Chitinimonas arctica: one gene and its partner. Each later gene encodes a partner of the first gene's protein in a complex. Links are inferred from orthologs where the notes say so. Each region holds a gene or a part of one and is shown in the gene's direction. Other genes may lie near its edges. The genes, in order: hfq and FNU76_RS03930.

The links.
Region 2: the proteins of hfq (region 1) and FNU76_RS03930 are in contact, whole or in part, in a crystal structure (PDB 3VU3), measured with the Escherichia coli proteins. The link is inferred for Chitinimonas arctica from one-to-one orthologs.

Annotation. Positions count from the first base shown.
Region 1 is NZ_CP041730.1:4,090,224-4,095,931, forward strand. The notes cover bases 274-2,978. They hold hfq (RNA chaperone Hfq), read left to right. Parts: upstream 274-1,349; coding sequence 1,350-1,607; downstream 1,608-2,978. Other genes in these bases: der (ribosome biogenesis GTPase Der), read left to right, coding at 274-1,213; hflX (GTPase HflX), read left to right, coding at 1,719-2,825; hflK (FtsH protease activity modulator HflK), read left to right, coding at 2,833-2,978. Outside these bases: more of der, read left to right, coding at 1-273; more of hflK, read left to right, coding at 2,979-4,005; protease modulator HflC, read left to right, coding at 4,007-4,876; FNU76_RS18655 (ATP phosphoribosyltransferase regulatory subunit), read left to right, coding at 5,073-5,708. UniProt on the Escherichia coli protein: RNA chaperone that binds small regulatory RNA (sRNAs) and mRNAs to facilitate mRNA translational regulation in response to envelope stress, environmental stress and changes in metabolite concentrations.
Region 2 is NZ_CP041730.1:893,255-900,898, reverse strand. Bases 1,825-4,814 are described here. They hold FNU76_RS03930 (catalase), read left to right. Parts: upstream 1,825-2,257; coding sequence 2,258-4,372; downstream 4,373-4,814. Other genes in these bases: FNU76_RS03925 (BON domain-containing protein), read left to right, coding at 4,485-4,802; FNU76_RS03935 (hypothetical protein), read left to right, coding at 1,825-1,965. Outside these bases: FNU76_RS03945 (glycine zipper 2TM domain-containing protein), read right to left, coding at 38-487; FNU76_RS03940 (hypothetical protein), read left to right, coding at 632-925; more of FNU76_RS03935, read left to right, coding at 1,105-1,824; FNU76_RS03920 (cytochrome ubiquinol oxidase subunit I), read right to left, coding at 4,922-6,484; FNU76_RS03915 (phosphate/phosphite/phosphonate ABC transporter substrate-binding protein), read left to right, coding at 6,668-7,522.

The DNA of each region.
Region 1 (5,708 bases):
CGAGGCCGATGCCGTCATTTTCCTGGTGGACGCCCGGGTCGGCATGACGCCGCAGGACAAGCTGATCGCCAACCGGCTACGGCAATTGGACCGGCCGGTCCGCCTGGCCGTGAACAAGGCAGAGGGCATGGCGCCCAATGTCGTCACCGCCGAATTCTACGAGTTGGCGCTGGGCGAGCCATGGCCGATCTCTTCCGCCCACGGCGAAGGGGTGCGGGGACTGATCGACAGTATCCTGGCCGGCTTCGACGTCGAAGTGGACGAGGCCGAGGTCAAGCACCCCAAGTTCGCCATCATCGGCCGGCCGAATGTAGGAAAATCCACCCTGGTCAACGCCATCCTGGGCGAGGAGCGGGTGATTGCCTTCGACCAGCCGGGCACCACCCGCGATTCGATCTATATCGATTTCGAACGCGGCGACCAGAAATACACCATTATCGATACCGCCGGCGTGCGTAAGAGCGGCAAGGTCAACGAAGCCATCGAGAAATTCTCGGTGGTGAAAACCATGAAGGCGATCGAAGACGCCAACGTGGTCGTGCTGGTACTCGATGCCCGCCAGGATGTGGCGGAGCAGGATGCCCATATCGCCGGATTCGCATTGGAAGCCGGGCGGGCCATGGTGGTGGCGGTGAACAAGTGGGAAGGCCTGGATCTATATACGCGCGACCAGGTGAAGCGCGATATCGGCCGCAAGCTCAGCTTCCTCGATTTTGCCCGTTTCCACCATATTTCCGCGTTGGAAGGGCAGGGTGTCGGTGATCTGTTCGCCAGCATCAATGCCGCCTACGCCGCCGCCATGGCAAAACTGCCGACGCCGCGCCTGACGCGCGCGCTGCAGCTGGCCACCGAAAAGCAGCAGCCGCCGCGTGTCGGCCTGATGCGGCCAAAGATGAAATATGCCCACCAGGGCGGCATGAATCCGCCGGTGGTGGTGGTGCACGGTACTTCGCTGGACGGCGTGCCGGCCAGTTATTGGCGTTACCTGGAACATTCCTTCCTGAAGATGTTCAAACTGCAGGGAACGCCGCTGCGGGTCCAGTTCAAGAAGGCGGACAACCCATTCGATATGAAGCCGGGCGAATTCAAGCCTGACCGGATTGGCGCCATGCGGGGCGAGAAAAAGCCCGTGAAGGTGGCACGCCATGGTTCCCAAGGGCCCAACCCGCCAAAAGCAGGTAAACCCAAACGACCGACGATCAAGAAGGGCTGAGGGCTACGGCCCGGTCCGTGCCAAGGTTTGTGCTTGTCGGAAAAGCTGCTACAAGTGACTACTGGCACACCAGATCGCAGCTGCAGGATTTAGACGGATTCCGTCACTTTTTCAATTACAGAGTGGAGAACTACAAATGAGCGCAAAAGGGCAAATGCTACAAGACCCGTTTTTGAATATCCTGCGCAAGGAACATGTTCCAGTTTCGATTTATCTGGTCAACGGCATCAAGCTGCAAGGTCAGATCGAATCCTTCGATCAGTACGTCGTGCTGCTGCGTAACACGGTGACGCAAATGGTTTACAAGCATGCCATCTCCACCGTGGTGCCCGCGCGCCCAGTGACGATTCCATACGACAAGGACCAGCCAGCCACACCGGCTGCCGACGCCTGATTTTCCGTAGCGGTATCGAGGGCGGGGCGCTTTGGTGCCCCGTTCGTGTTGGCATACGATTGAAGACTTTCCGGCGCCTGGCGCCAACCTCTCATCTAGAAGAAAGCCTGCGTGTTTGAACGCCACCAAGGCGGCGATAAGGCCGTCCTCGTTTGTCTGGATTTCGGCGGTCCCGATTATCTGGAGAACATAGAAGAATTCAAGCTGTTGGCTGAAAGCAACGGCTATCAGGTCATGGCCATCATCCAGGGCAAGCGCCAGCGGCCCGATCCCAAGCTGTTCGCCGGTTCCGGCAAGGTGGAAGAAGTCGCGGCCAGCGTCGCCGCATTCGAGGCGGACACCGTGTTGTTCAACCATGCCTTGTCCGGCGCGCAGGAGCGCAACCTGGAAAAGGCCTTGGAATGCCGCGTGTCCGACCGGGTCCGGGTGATCCTGGATATTTTCGGGCAGCGCGCCCGTTCCAACGAGGGCAAACTGCAGGTCGAACTGGCTCAGCTGCAATATATGTCCACCCGGCTGGTACGCGGTTGGACCCACCTGGAGCGGCAGCGCGGCGCCACGGGTACGCGCGGCGGTCCCGGCGAAACCCAGCTGGAGATGGACCGGCGCATGCTCAACGAACGGGTGAGCAAGCTCAAGGTCAAGCTGAAAGAGCTACAGCGGCACCGGGATACCCAGCGGCGCGCGCGTGAGCGCAGCAAACAGTTTTCCGTTTCGCTGGTAGGCTATACCAATGCCGGTAAATCGACCTTGTTCAACGCGCTGACGCACGAACGCACCTACGCGGCGGACCAGCTGTTCGCCACGCTGGATACCACCAGTCGCAAGCTATTTCTTGACCCGCAGCACTCTATCGTCTTGTCTGATACGGTCGGTTTTATCCGCGACCTGCCGCATGGCCTGGTCGAGGCGTTTCGCGCCACCCTGGAAGAAACCATCCGCGCCGATCTGCTGCTGCATGTGGTCGATGGCGCCAGCGAGACGCGCGAAGCACAGATCGAAGCAGTCAATATCGTGCTGAAGGAAATCGCCGCCGACGCGATCCCGCAGATCGTGATTTGGAACAAGATCGATCTCAAGGGTGGCGAACCCGCTGTCGAGCGGGACGAGTATGGTAGGATTCGCGCCGTCCGTATTAGCGCGAAAAACGGCCTGGGCCTGGATTTATTACGACAGGTGCTGGTCGAATCAATGCCCGACTATTCAACGACGGAATAAAGCCAATATGTCGCAAGACCCGCAGTGGGGCCGCCGAGGCAAGGACGGTCCGCCCGATCTGGACGAAATCATTCGCCAGTTCACCAATAAGCTCAAACAGTTCTTCGGTGGCAAGCCCGGCCGCCCGGCCGATGCTGGCCCGAACCCCCCGCATGACGGCCGCGCCATGGCTGGCGGCATTGGCGCCGTGCTGGGTGTGGTGGCGGTACTGTGGGCAGCCAGCGGCTTCTATGTTGTCGATGCGCGCGAAGAAGCCGTGGTGCTGCGCTTTGGCCGCTATGTGCAGACGACCGATCCGGGTCTGCATTGGCATATGCCGTGGCCGATCGAGCAGCGCGAGATCGTCAAGATGTCCGAGGTGCGTTCCGTGGAAGTAGGCTTCCAGGGCAGCACCAAGAACCGCCTGCCCGATGAATCGCTGATGCTGACGCAGGACCAGAACATCATCGATATGCAGCTGGAAGTCCAATACGACATCAAGGACGCCAAGGCCTTTGTCTTTAACAATGTTGCCGATGGCGACGCCCGCGACATCGTCAAGCAGGCTGCCGAAACCTCCATCCGCGAAATCGTCGGCCGCAACAAGGTCGATTTTGTGCTGAACGAAGGACGTGGCCAGGTTGCCGCCGATGCGACGCGCTTGATTCAAAACTTGCTCGATAGCTATGGCGCCGGTATTCGCATCAGCCGTATCAATATCAATGACGTACAGCCGCCGGAAGAAGTGCAGGCCGCGTTCGCCGATGCCGTGAAGGCCGGCCAGGACAAGGTCAAGCAGACCAACGACGGTACCGCCTATTCCAACGATGTGGTGCCCAAGGCGCGCGGTAACGCGGCCCGGCTGTTGCAGGAGGCGGAAGGCTACAAGCGTCGGGTGATTGCCGAAGCCGAGGGTAATGCCTCGCGTTTCAGCCAGGTGGTCGCCGAGTACAGCAAGGCGCCGCAAGTGACACGGGATCGCATGTACCTCGACACCATGCAGGAAATCATGAGCAACAGTTCCAAGGTATTGGTCGATCAGAAGGCCGGTAGCGGCAACCTGCTTTACCTGCCCCTGGATAAGCTGATGCAATTGTCCGGCCCTGGCCCCGCCACGGCCGAAATACCCGCCGGCGGCGAAACCCCCGCTGTCCGCCTGAAGTCCGAAGCCGCCAATCGCGGCGATAGGGAGGGGCGTTGATATGAACCGTCTTGTTTCCGCCGTTGTGATCGTCTTGCTGGGCTTGCTGGTGCTCAGCATGAGCGTGTTTACCGTTGACCAGCGTCAATCGGCCATGGTGTTCCAGCTGGGTGAAGTGGTGCGCGTGGTGAAGGAGCCGGGGATCAAGTTCAAGGTGCCTTTGCTGCAATCGGTGCGTTACTTCGATCGCCGCATCCTCACCATGGATGCCGAAAGCCCGGAGCGCTTCAACACCATCGAAAAGAAAAACGTCCTGGTCGATAGCTATGTGAAGTGGCAAGTCATCGACGTCGAGCAGTATTACAAGAGCGTGGGCGGCAACGAACGTACCGCTTCCGCCCGTCTGCGCAAGACCGTCAACGATGTACTGCGGGCCGAATTCGGCAAGCAGACGGTGCAGGATGTGATCTCCGGCAAGCGCGACGAAGTGATGGAGATCGTGGGTCAGGTCGCCGACGCCGATGCGCGCAAGATTGGTGTGCATATTGTCGATGTGCGGCTGAAGCGGGTCGATTTTCCCGACGATATCAGCAACGCCGTGTATGAGCGGATGATCTCGGAACGCAAGACCGTGGCCAGCCAATTGCGCTCGGAAGGTTCGGCCGAAGCGGAAAAGATCCGTGCGGATGCCGATCGCCAGCGTGAAATCATCATCGCCGATGCTTTCAACAAGGCTCAGCAGCTCAAGGGTGAAGGCGACGGTAAAGCGGCCAGTATCTATGGTGCGGCCTATGGCCAGAATCCCGAGTTCTATGCTTTCTATCGCAGCCTGGAAGCTTACAAGAAGACCTTCAAGTCGAAGTCGGACGTGATGGTGCTGGAACCCAGCTCGGCATTTTTCAAGTACATGAAGGACCCACGAGCGAAGTGATCGGCTTGTGAGATAATGCGTTGCCTGCATAGGCCCTCGCGCTCCTTGCCGAGGGCCTCTTGCTGTGACCGACACCTCTTAGTGGCGTAAAGCCTCGCCGAAATCGGCCGACCTGGCATAGCGGATAACCGTTATGCCAGGTCGGCTGCTGAACGGAACATGATTGCTGGCACGCTTCGCGTCCCGGCCTGCACCTATGCGTAACTGGATACTGCCCGAAAATATCGCCGACCTGCTGCCGCCAGAAGCGCGCCGCGTGGAGACCTTGCGTCGTGCGTCGCTCGACCTGATCGCCAGCTTCGGCTACGAACTGGTTCAGCCGCCGTTGATCGAGTATGTCGATTCGCTGCTGACCCGGCAGGATAACGCGCTGGACCTCAAGACCTTCAAGCTGACCGACCAGCTCAGTGGCCGGCAGTTGGGACTGCGCGCCGATATCACGCCGCAAGTAGCGCGCATCGACGCGCACCTGCTCAACCGCCAAGGCGTGGCACGGCTGTGTTACGCCGGCGCGGTGGTACACACCCAGCCCGACGGCGTGATGGCTGCGCGTGAACCCTTGCAGCTGGGCGCGGAAATCTACGGCTATGCCGGCGTGGCCGCCGACGTGGAAATCGTCGAGCTGATGCGCGAATGCCTGAAACTGGCCGATATCGGCCATGTGCACCTGGACATCGGCCATATCGGCTTGTTCCTGGCGCTGGCCGATGCGGCGGGATTGAGCGGCGACACGCGCGAAGCGGTATTCAGCGCTATCCAGCAAAAGGATGTGCCCACGCTCAGCGGCCTGGTTGCCGACCTGCCCACCGAACTACGCACCGGTTTGATCGCG
Region 2 (7,644 bases), 3.2 Mb from region 1 along the record:
GCTCTTTGCAGAGCGGCTGTTTTTTTCCGGCAAGGCCTCAACGCCGCCACACGCGGCCATCGCGTACCGCAACCACATCGCCACGCCGAAAATTGGCACTGTCCTGGGTGATGGCCTGATAGCTGCCGTCGTCCATGCGGACCGATACCCTGTAGGCGACGCGCTCCTTGTGCCTATCGTCCAATTTATCGCCGACGACGGCGCCACCTACCACGCCTACGATGGTTGCGGCGGTATTGCCGTCACCCTTGCCGACTTGATTGCCCAGCACGCCACCCACCACGCCGCCCAGCACGGCGCCGGCACCCGGGCCGCGCTTGCCTGGTTGGACCACTTCTTCCACCGATTGCACTACACCGTAGGGGGAGTGGTCGGCCTGTCGTTCCGCCAGTAGCAACGGAGCCTGATCCTGGCGCGAGGTACTGCAGCCGGGAAGGGATGCGGCGGCTAAGAGGGATACGGATACAGCGGTGATCAATGTTTTCATGACGCTTCTCCTCGATGGTCGGTAAACGGGATGCCCAGTAGCTGGGTCCACCTTTTCGAGGGGCATATTTCATGCCACGGACCGTGGGCGAGCTATTTGCTCTTATTACTTCAGCAACACTTCCCTCACGGACAGGAGCACGCCATGCAAGCCGTCACACAGAACGATCCACGGGCCTTACCTATTTCCACCAGGAAACGGGCCTTGTGGCTGGCCATGCCCGCACCGGACCCGCTCGCCGATCCCGTCCCTGAGGAAGCCCCCGGGCAGCTACCGCCGAATCCCTCCGACGATCCGCCCGTGCTGCCAGTGCAGCCGCCACTCAAGGTGCGGGACGACGAACGGGATCGCGTCGAGCCGACTTGCGAGCGTGAGTACGCGTGGCTGCAGGCGCAAGCTGCCCAAGCCAGTTGTCCCGGCCCTTACTACTTCATGTAGGACGGATCAGGCCAGGAACAACGATTGCTCCCTTTTTATGCGCCAGCGAGCAAGAAGCCACTATTCAAAAATAGTTACCATGGCTTTGGAAAAGCTTACAAATGTAGGTAATTAAGTACTTTTCCCGGCGTGTTGGCAGAAGTTCTCCCCCTCTCTCTCAACTAATTTAGAAGGGAATAATGATGAACCAAAGCAATCGCGCCTATCCGCGCAATGACTACGAAAATGACATGCAAGGCAGTGGCAACGAGCCTGTCGGTGGTGATGTCTGGCAATCCGGTACGCCAGGCAATCGGCCAATGGAACAAGGCGGCCGGCAAGGTCAATCCCGCCAGGGCGCCTATCAGGATGAGTACTATGGTGGCAATCGCTACCAGGGCAATCGTCCCAATAGCGTTCATGGCCAAGACAGACAGCGCCAGCAGGGCCAGTACGGCTACCAAGGCGATGAGCGCTATCAACGCGGCGGCGGTATCGAGGGCTACGACGGCCCGGGCCAGTATAGCCAATATGGACAGGGCCAATCCGGACACCGTGGGATGGAGCGGGGCGGCTACGGCAATGCCGACCAAGGCCAATTCGGACAGCGCGGTGAATTCCAGTCCAGCCACCCTGGCGGCTTCCGCTCAGGCCAGCAAGGTCCCTATGGTCATGACCAGGGTGGATATCGCAGCGCTCACCATGACCCGTACCAAGGCGGCTTCGATCGCGGTTATCAAGGCGGCGAACAGCAGTTCGGCCCGCAGCCCGGGACCCGCCACTATGATCCCGACTACCACCAATGGCGTAGTGAGCAGGTGAGCAAGCTCGACCAGGATTACGACAATTGGCGCCAGGAACGTTACGGCAAATTCGCCGACGAGTTCAGCGAATGGCGCAGGAGCCGCGAGTCCAGCGGTAGCGTCGGCGGCGGCGGCGGCGGCAGCGACCGCGACGCAGCCGGCCGCACCGGCACCAGCAACTCCTTAGGCAACAACAATACGCTGGGCAATAGCGGTGTCAGTGCCAATACCCCTGACAAAATGCCGAAGGGCAAGTAGACCGCGTACCCGGGCCAGATAGGAGGGAAGGCGATTCCGGTTGCGATCCCCTCCCCGTAGCCCGCTTTCCATCCTATCCGGGCACGCCCTTGCCGATTGACAGCCACGCCGGCCTGGGTGGCTGTTTCGCTATGGGTGGTCGTATCGAGGATTGCCGCAGGATTTACCAGGGTGCGGAAAACATTGCGGCGCCGGCGTCCGGCACGCGCGTCAAACCGCAGCGGGCGAATGGGTATGAGGCTTGCCTGAACAAGGATATTCCGCTTTGCGCGGCCATGTTCAGGAGCTTCCCATGTCATCCACCCAGCATCCATCCCACCCGGTAAGCACCGGTGTGCCCTCTGACATGAAGTCGCAGGACCTGGAGGCCGACCGCCGCGAGGCGGGTGAGGTGCTGACCACCAATCAGGGCCTGGCCATCAGCGACAACCAGAATTCGCTAAGGGCCGGCGCGCGTGGCCCCACCTTGCTGGAGGATTTCATACTCCGGGAAAAGATTACCCACTTCGATCACGAGCGTATTCCCGAGCGGGTTGTCCATGCCCGTGGTGAAGGCGCGCATGGTTATTTCGAAGTGTACGAGCCGATGAGCAAGCTGACCCGCGCGGCCTTTCTACAGGACCCGGCCGCCAAAACGCCGGTGTTTGTCCGGTTCTCCACGGTGGCCGGCTCGCGCGGCTCGGCCGACACCGCCCGCGATGCCCGTGGCTTTGCCGTCAAGTTCTACACCAGTGAAGGTAATTTCGACTTGGTCGGCAACAATATTCCGGTGTTCTTCATCCAGGACGCCATCAAATTTCCCGACCTCGTGCATGCCCTCAAACCCGAACCCGATAGCGAGATGCCGCAGGCATCCAGCGCCCACGACACCTTCTGGGACTTTATCTCGCTGATGCCGGAAAGCACCCATATGATCATGTGGGTGATGTCGGACCGTGCCATTCCTCGCAGCCATCGCATGATGGAAGGTTTTGGCGTGCACACCTTCCGCCTGGTCAATGCCGAAGGGGTGTCGCGTTTCGTCAAGTTCCACTGGAAGCCGGTTTTGGGCATCCATGCGCTGGCCTGGGACGAGGCGCAGCAGCTCGCCGGGCGGGACCCGGATTTCCATCGCCGCGACCTATGGGAGGCGATCGACCGCGGTGCCTATCCTGAATGGGAGCTGGGCCTGCAGGTGGTGGAGGAAGCCGATGCCGAAAAATTGGGCTTCGATCTGCTCGATGCCACCAAGCTGATCCCGGAAAACCTGGTGCCGGTGCAGAAGATCGGCAAGCTGACGCTGACCCAAAATACCGACAATTTCTTTGCCGAGACCGAGCAGGTGGCCTTCCATCCCGGTCATCTCGTGCCCGGCATCGAGTTCAGCAACGATCCCCTGCTGCAGGGACGGCTGTTTTCCTATACCGACACCCAGCTGTCACGTCTCGGTGGTCCGAATTTCCACGAAATCCCCATCAACCGGCCGCGCTGCCCCTTCCACAACAACCAGCGCGACGGTATGCATAGACAGTCCATCGCCATCGGCCGGGTAGCCTACGAACCCAATTCCCTGGCGGACGGCAAACCGCACGAAATCGAGCCGGCCCTGGGCGGTTTCGCCAGCGTGGCGGAAAGAATGGAATCACCCAAGATCCGGGCCCGCAGCCCCAGCTTTGCCGACCATTTCAGCCAGGCGCGCCTTTTTTGGGTAAGCCAGAGCCTGGTCGAGCAGGACCATATCGTGCTGGCCTTTACCTTCGAGTTGAGCAAGGTCGGGGTGCCGGCCATTCGCGAGCGCATGGTGCGCACACTGGAAAACGTCGATCCGGTATTGGCCGGCCGCGTTGCGCGCGGCCTGGGTCTCAAGGATCACCAAGCCACGGTGCGGTCTACCCCCTTACCGGAGCCGGAACCGTCTCCGCAGCTGAGCATGCTGGGCAGCGGCGACCATTCCATCCGCACCCGCAAGATCGCCATCCTGGTGGCCGATGGCGTCGATGGCGAGGCGGTCGAGAGAGTACGCAAGGCCTTGGAAGCAGCCGGTGCGGTTTGCAAGTTGGTCGCATTGACGCTTGGTACGGTGACCAGCGCAAGCGGTGACGCACTGTCGGTCGATCACACCTTGCTCACCACGCCTTCGGTGGTCTTCGATGCGGTTTTCGTGCCTGGCGGTAGCCATGGATTGCGTGCCTGCGGCGACGCGCTGCGTTTCGTGCTGGAGGCCTACAAGCACGGCAAGGCCATTGCCGCCAGTGGCGACGGCCTGGAACTACTGGATGAGGCCGGTATTCCACCGGAGACCTGTCCGGCTGGGGTGGTCTACCAAACCGGCGAGACCCTGCTGGCCGACGTCGCGGCGCAGTTTATCGACGCGATCGGCGCGCACCGCCATTGGCAAAGGTGCAGCCAGGACGCCGTGCCGGCGTGAATATCCAGGCAGAAAGACCTGCCCGGCCGGCAAGCAGGCACAACGTTTGCACTTGCTTCAACAACGGCCCTCCCAATGGCGCCGTACCTGCTCAACAACAAGGAGACCTGCCATGTACAAGCTGCTAATCGCCCTCTCGCTGGCCATCATGACCGCCTTCGGCACCACCGGCTGTGCCGTCACCAGCGGCCAGAGTTCCGTCGGTGAATTTGTCGACGACACCACCATCACCACCCGGGTGAAGGCGCGCTTCGCCGAGGACAAGACCGTCAGCGCCATGCGCATCAATGTGGAAACCTTGAAGGGCGTGGTGCAACTATCGGGATTCGCCACCTCCGATACGGAAAAAACCCATGCCGCCCAGATCGCCCGCAATGTGCCGGACGTGAAGGATGTACGTAACAACATCACGATAGCCCGTTCCAATTAAGCGGGACGGCCGGGCCAGCGGCCTGGGACCAGGAAAAGCGCCAGGAATGGCGCTTTTCGCATGTTTGGGACCCGCACAAGACTGGAATCCAACTTCCGGTATGCAGCGCTTGGACGGTCTTACCTCAGCCCGCGGGTAGCGAGCGTGAGCGGGGTGGCATGGAGGGTCAGCGTGCCGGCGCGTGGCCGAATGGCGCGCCAGCCCAACAGACGCAGGAAATTGTCCCAGCTGAAGGGGCTCTGTTGCGGTCCCAGGGCAATGGTGAGTAGCGTGGCACGGCAAAAAAACAGCGCCAACAGGAGATAGCCGGCGGCGGCCAGCATGCCCATCTGTGGGCTGAGCAGGCTGCCGCCCACCGTGACGGCCTTGGCGGTGGGCAGCATGCCATATACCACCCAAGGCTGCCGTCCGACCTCCGCCACCATCCAGCCCGCCAGCGTGGCCAGCCAGGGGAGAGGCAGGCAGACCAGGATAAGGCGCAGCAACCAGCGCTGTCCGCCCGCGGCCAGCTGCTTGCGCCGCCAGACGGCCAGGCCGAACAGTAGCGACAGAACCAGTCCACACCCCACCATCAGCCGGAACGAGTAGAACAGGACCGGTACATTCGGCACCAGGCGATTGGCCGCTGCAGCGATATCGGCTTCCTGGACGCGATGGCCGGTACGTTGTTCCAGATCGCGGGATAGTAGGTCATAGCCATCCTCCACGCCGTCGTGGCGAGCATGGCGTATACGCGAGGCGGCCTCGTCCACCAGCTCGTCCATGCCCTTGGGGGCTTGGTCCAGGCGGTGGTTTCCCAGCAGGCTGAGCAGGTAGGGTAGCTGGATTTCGTAGCGATTGCTCCGGCTGGCACGGTCCGGCACGGCCAATAAGGTCAAGGGCGCGGGAGCCGCTTCGGTTCGCCATAGCGCTTCGATGGCGGCGAATTTAAGCGGCTGGTGTCGGGCTACGCTGCGCGCACTATGATGGCCGGAAACCACCGTGGCCAGGGTTGCGACCAGGCCCACCACGGCGGCCAGCTTGAAAGAGCGATGTGCGATCGGCAGATGCTTGCCTTGCAGGCAGTACCAGGCGCAGATGGCCAGCACAAACAGGCAACCGATCACGACGGCTGCTGGCAGCGCATGGGAGATCTTGTCGAAAGCCACCGGGCTGCGAAAGATTTCCTCCAGCGAGATCACCACGGCTCGTCCCTCGGCCACGGTCACGCCGACCGGATGCTGCATCCAGGCATTCATGGTCAGGATGGTGGATGCCTGGATGCACAGTACAAGGCCCAGCAGGCAGGTGGCGGCAAAGTGGACATATTTGTTGAGACGGTCCCAGCCGAACACCATCATGCAGGTCAACACCAGCATGATAGGCGCGACGATGCCCTCGATGGATAGCACGCGGCTCAGGACCTCGCGGACATAGTCGCTATAGCCAGCCCAGTTGTGGGTGAGCTGCCAGCGCAGCGGCAGGCCGGTGGCCAGGCCCACGCACCAGGCGAAGAAAAAGAAGCGGCTCCAGAAGCGGGCGCCCGTCCGCCAGCCGGTATCGCGGCTGTACAGATAGGCCCCTTCCATCAGGGCGATCAACAGGATCAAGCCAAGCGTGATCGGTACGAACAGATAGTGGTAGCTGGCCGTCACGGCGAACTGCACGCGCATGAAATCGAAAGCGGCGGGGGAGAGCGGCATTCTGGTATTCCTCCTGGGACTATCCGGCCGCTCCTGGCTGCCACGTCGGCGCTGAAGCGTGTCGTTGATTAGACAATATGCTAATAATCTAATATACGCAAGAAGAACTGTCCGGATGACGGTGGCGGACTACGATGAATCGCATGGGAAAGCCCCGGGTATCCGACGTGAAAGGAGTACATCATGCGATTCGCAGTCCTGATTACCAGCTTGCTGTCCTTGTGCGTGGTGGTTGCGCAGGCTGGCGAATTGAGTCTTGCCGTCAATGCACCGCGCGGACAGGAAGATATCCAGAAGTGGAATGCCCTGGCGGCCTACCTGAGTGCCGAGACCGGCGAAAAGGTCACCGTTTCGGGCACCCCGCCGGCACGTATCGACAAGGAAGTCGAATCGGGCGCCATCAAGCTGGCCTTGATGAACCCGGTATCGGCCGCGGATGTGATCCAGCAGAACATTGCGAAGCCGCTGGCTACCCTCAAGGCCAAGGGAACCGCCCAGTTCGCCGGGGCCATCATCACCCGCGCCGATAGCCCGATCAAGACGGTCGCCGACCTGAAGGGCAAGAATGTGATGGCCTTCCAGACTTCCTCGGCCGGCGCCTATGTCTTCCAGATGTATTACGTTCAGTCCAACGGGCTGGACCCGAAAAAGGACTTCAGCTTGCGCCAGTCCAACAAGCAGGACGATATCGTGCTGGCCGTGCAAAAAGGGCTAGTGGATGTCGGCTTCGTACGCAGCGGACTGCTGGAATCGATGGCCAAGGAGGGCAAGATCAAGTTGACCGAGTTCGCCCTGGTCGACGGCAAGAACGATGAATTGAAGCTATTGCACAGCACCCCGCTCTATCCGGAGTGGTTCCTGGTGGCATCGAACAAGCTCGATCCCCAGGTCGCGGCCAAGATCAAGGCGGCCGTGCTCAAGCTCAAAGCCGATCAGCCCGCCGCGCGTGATGCCGGCATTGATGGATTTATCGAGCCGCTAAGCCTGGACAGCTTGAAAGAGGCCTTGCGGGCGCTGAAGGTGGCGCCGTTCGGTTAGCAGGGACAGGTATTCAGCAATTTCCGCAAAGACAGCCAAGCCAGAAGTGTGTGCTTTGTGCTGTTGGGAGCCGACAAACAGTCGGCTTCCTTCCTGGTGCGCGGACGCGCGTGGCCCGGCTG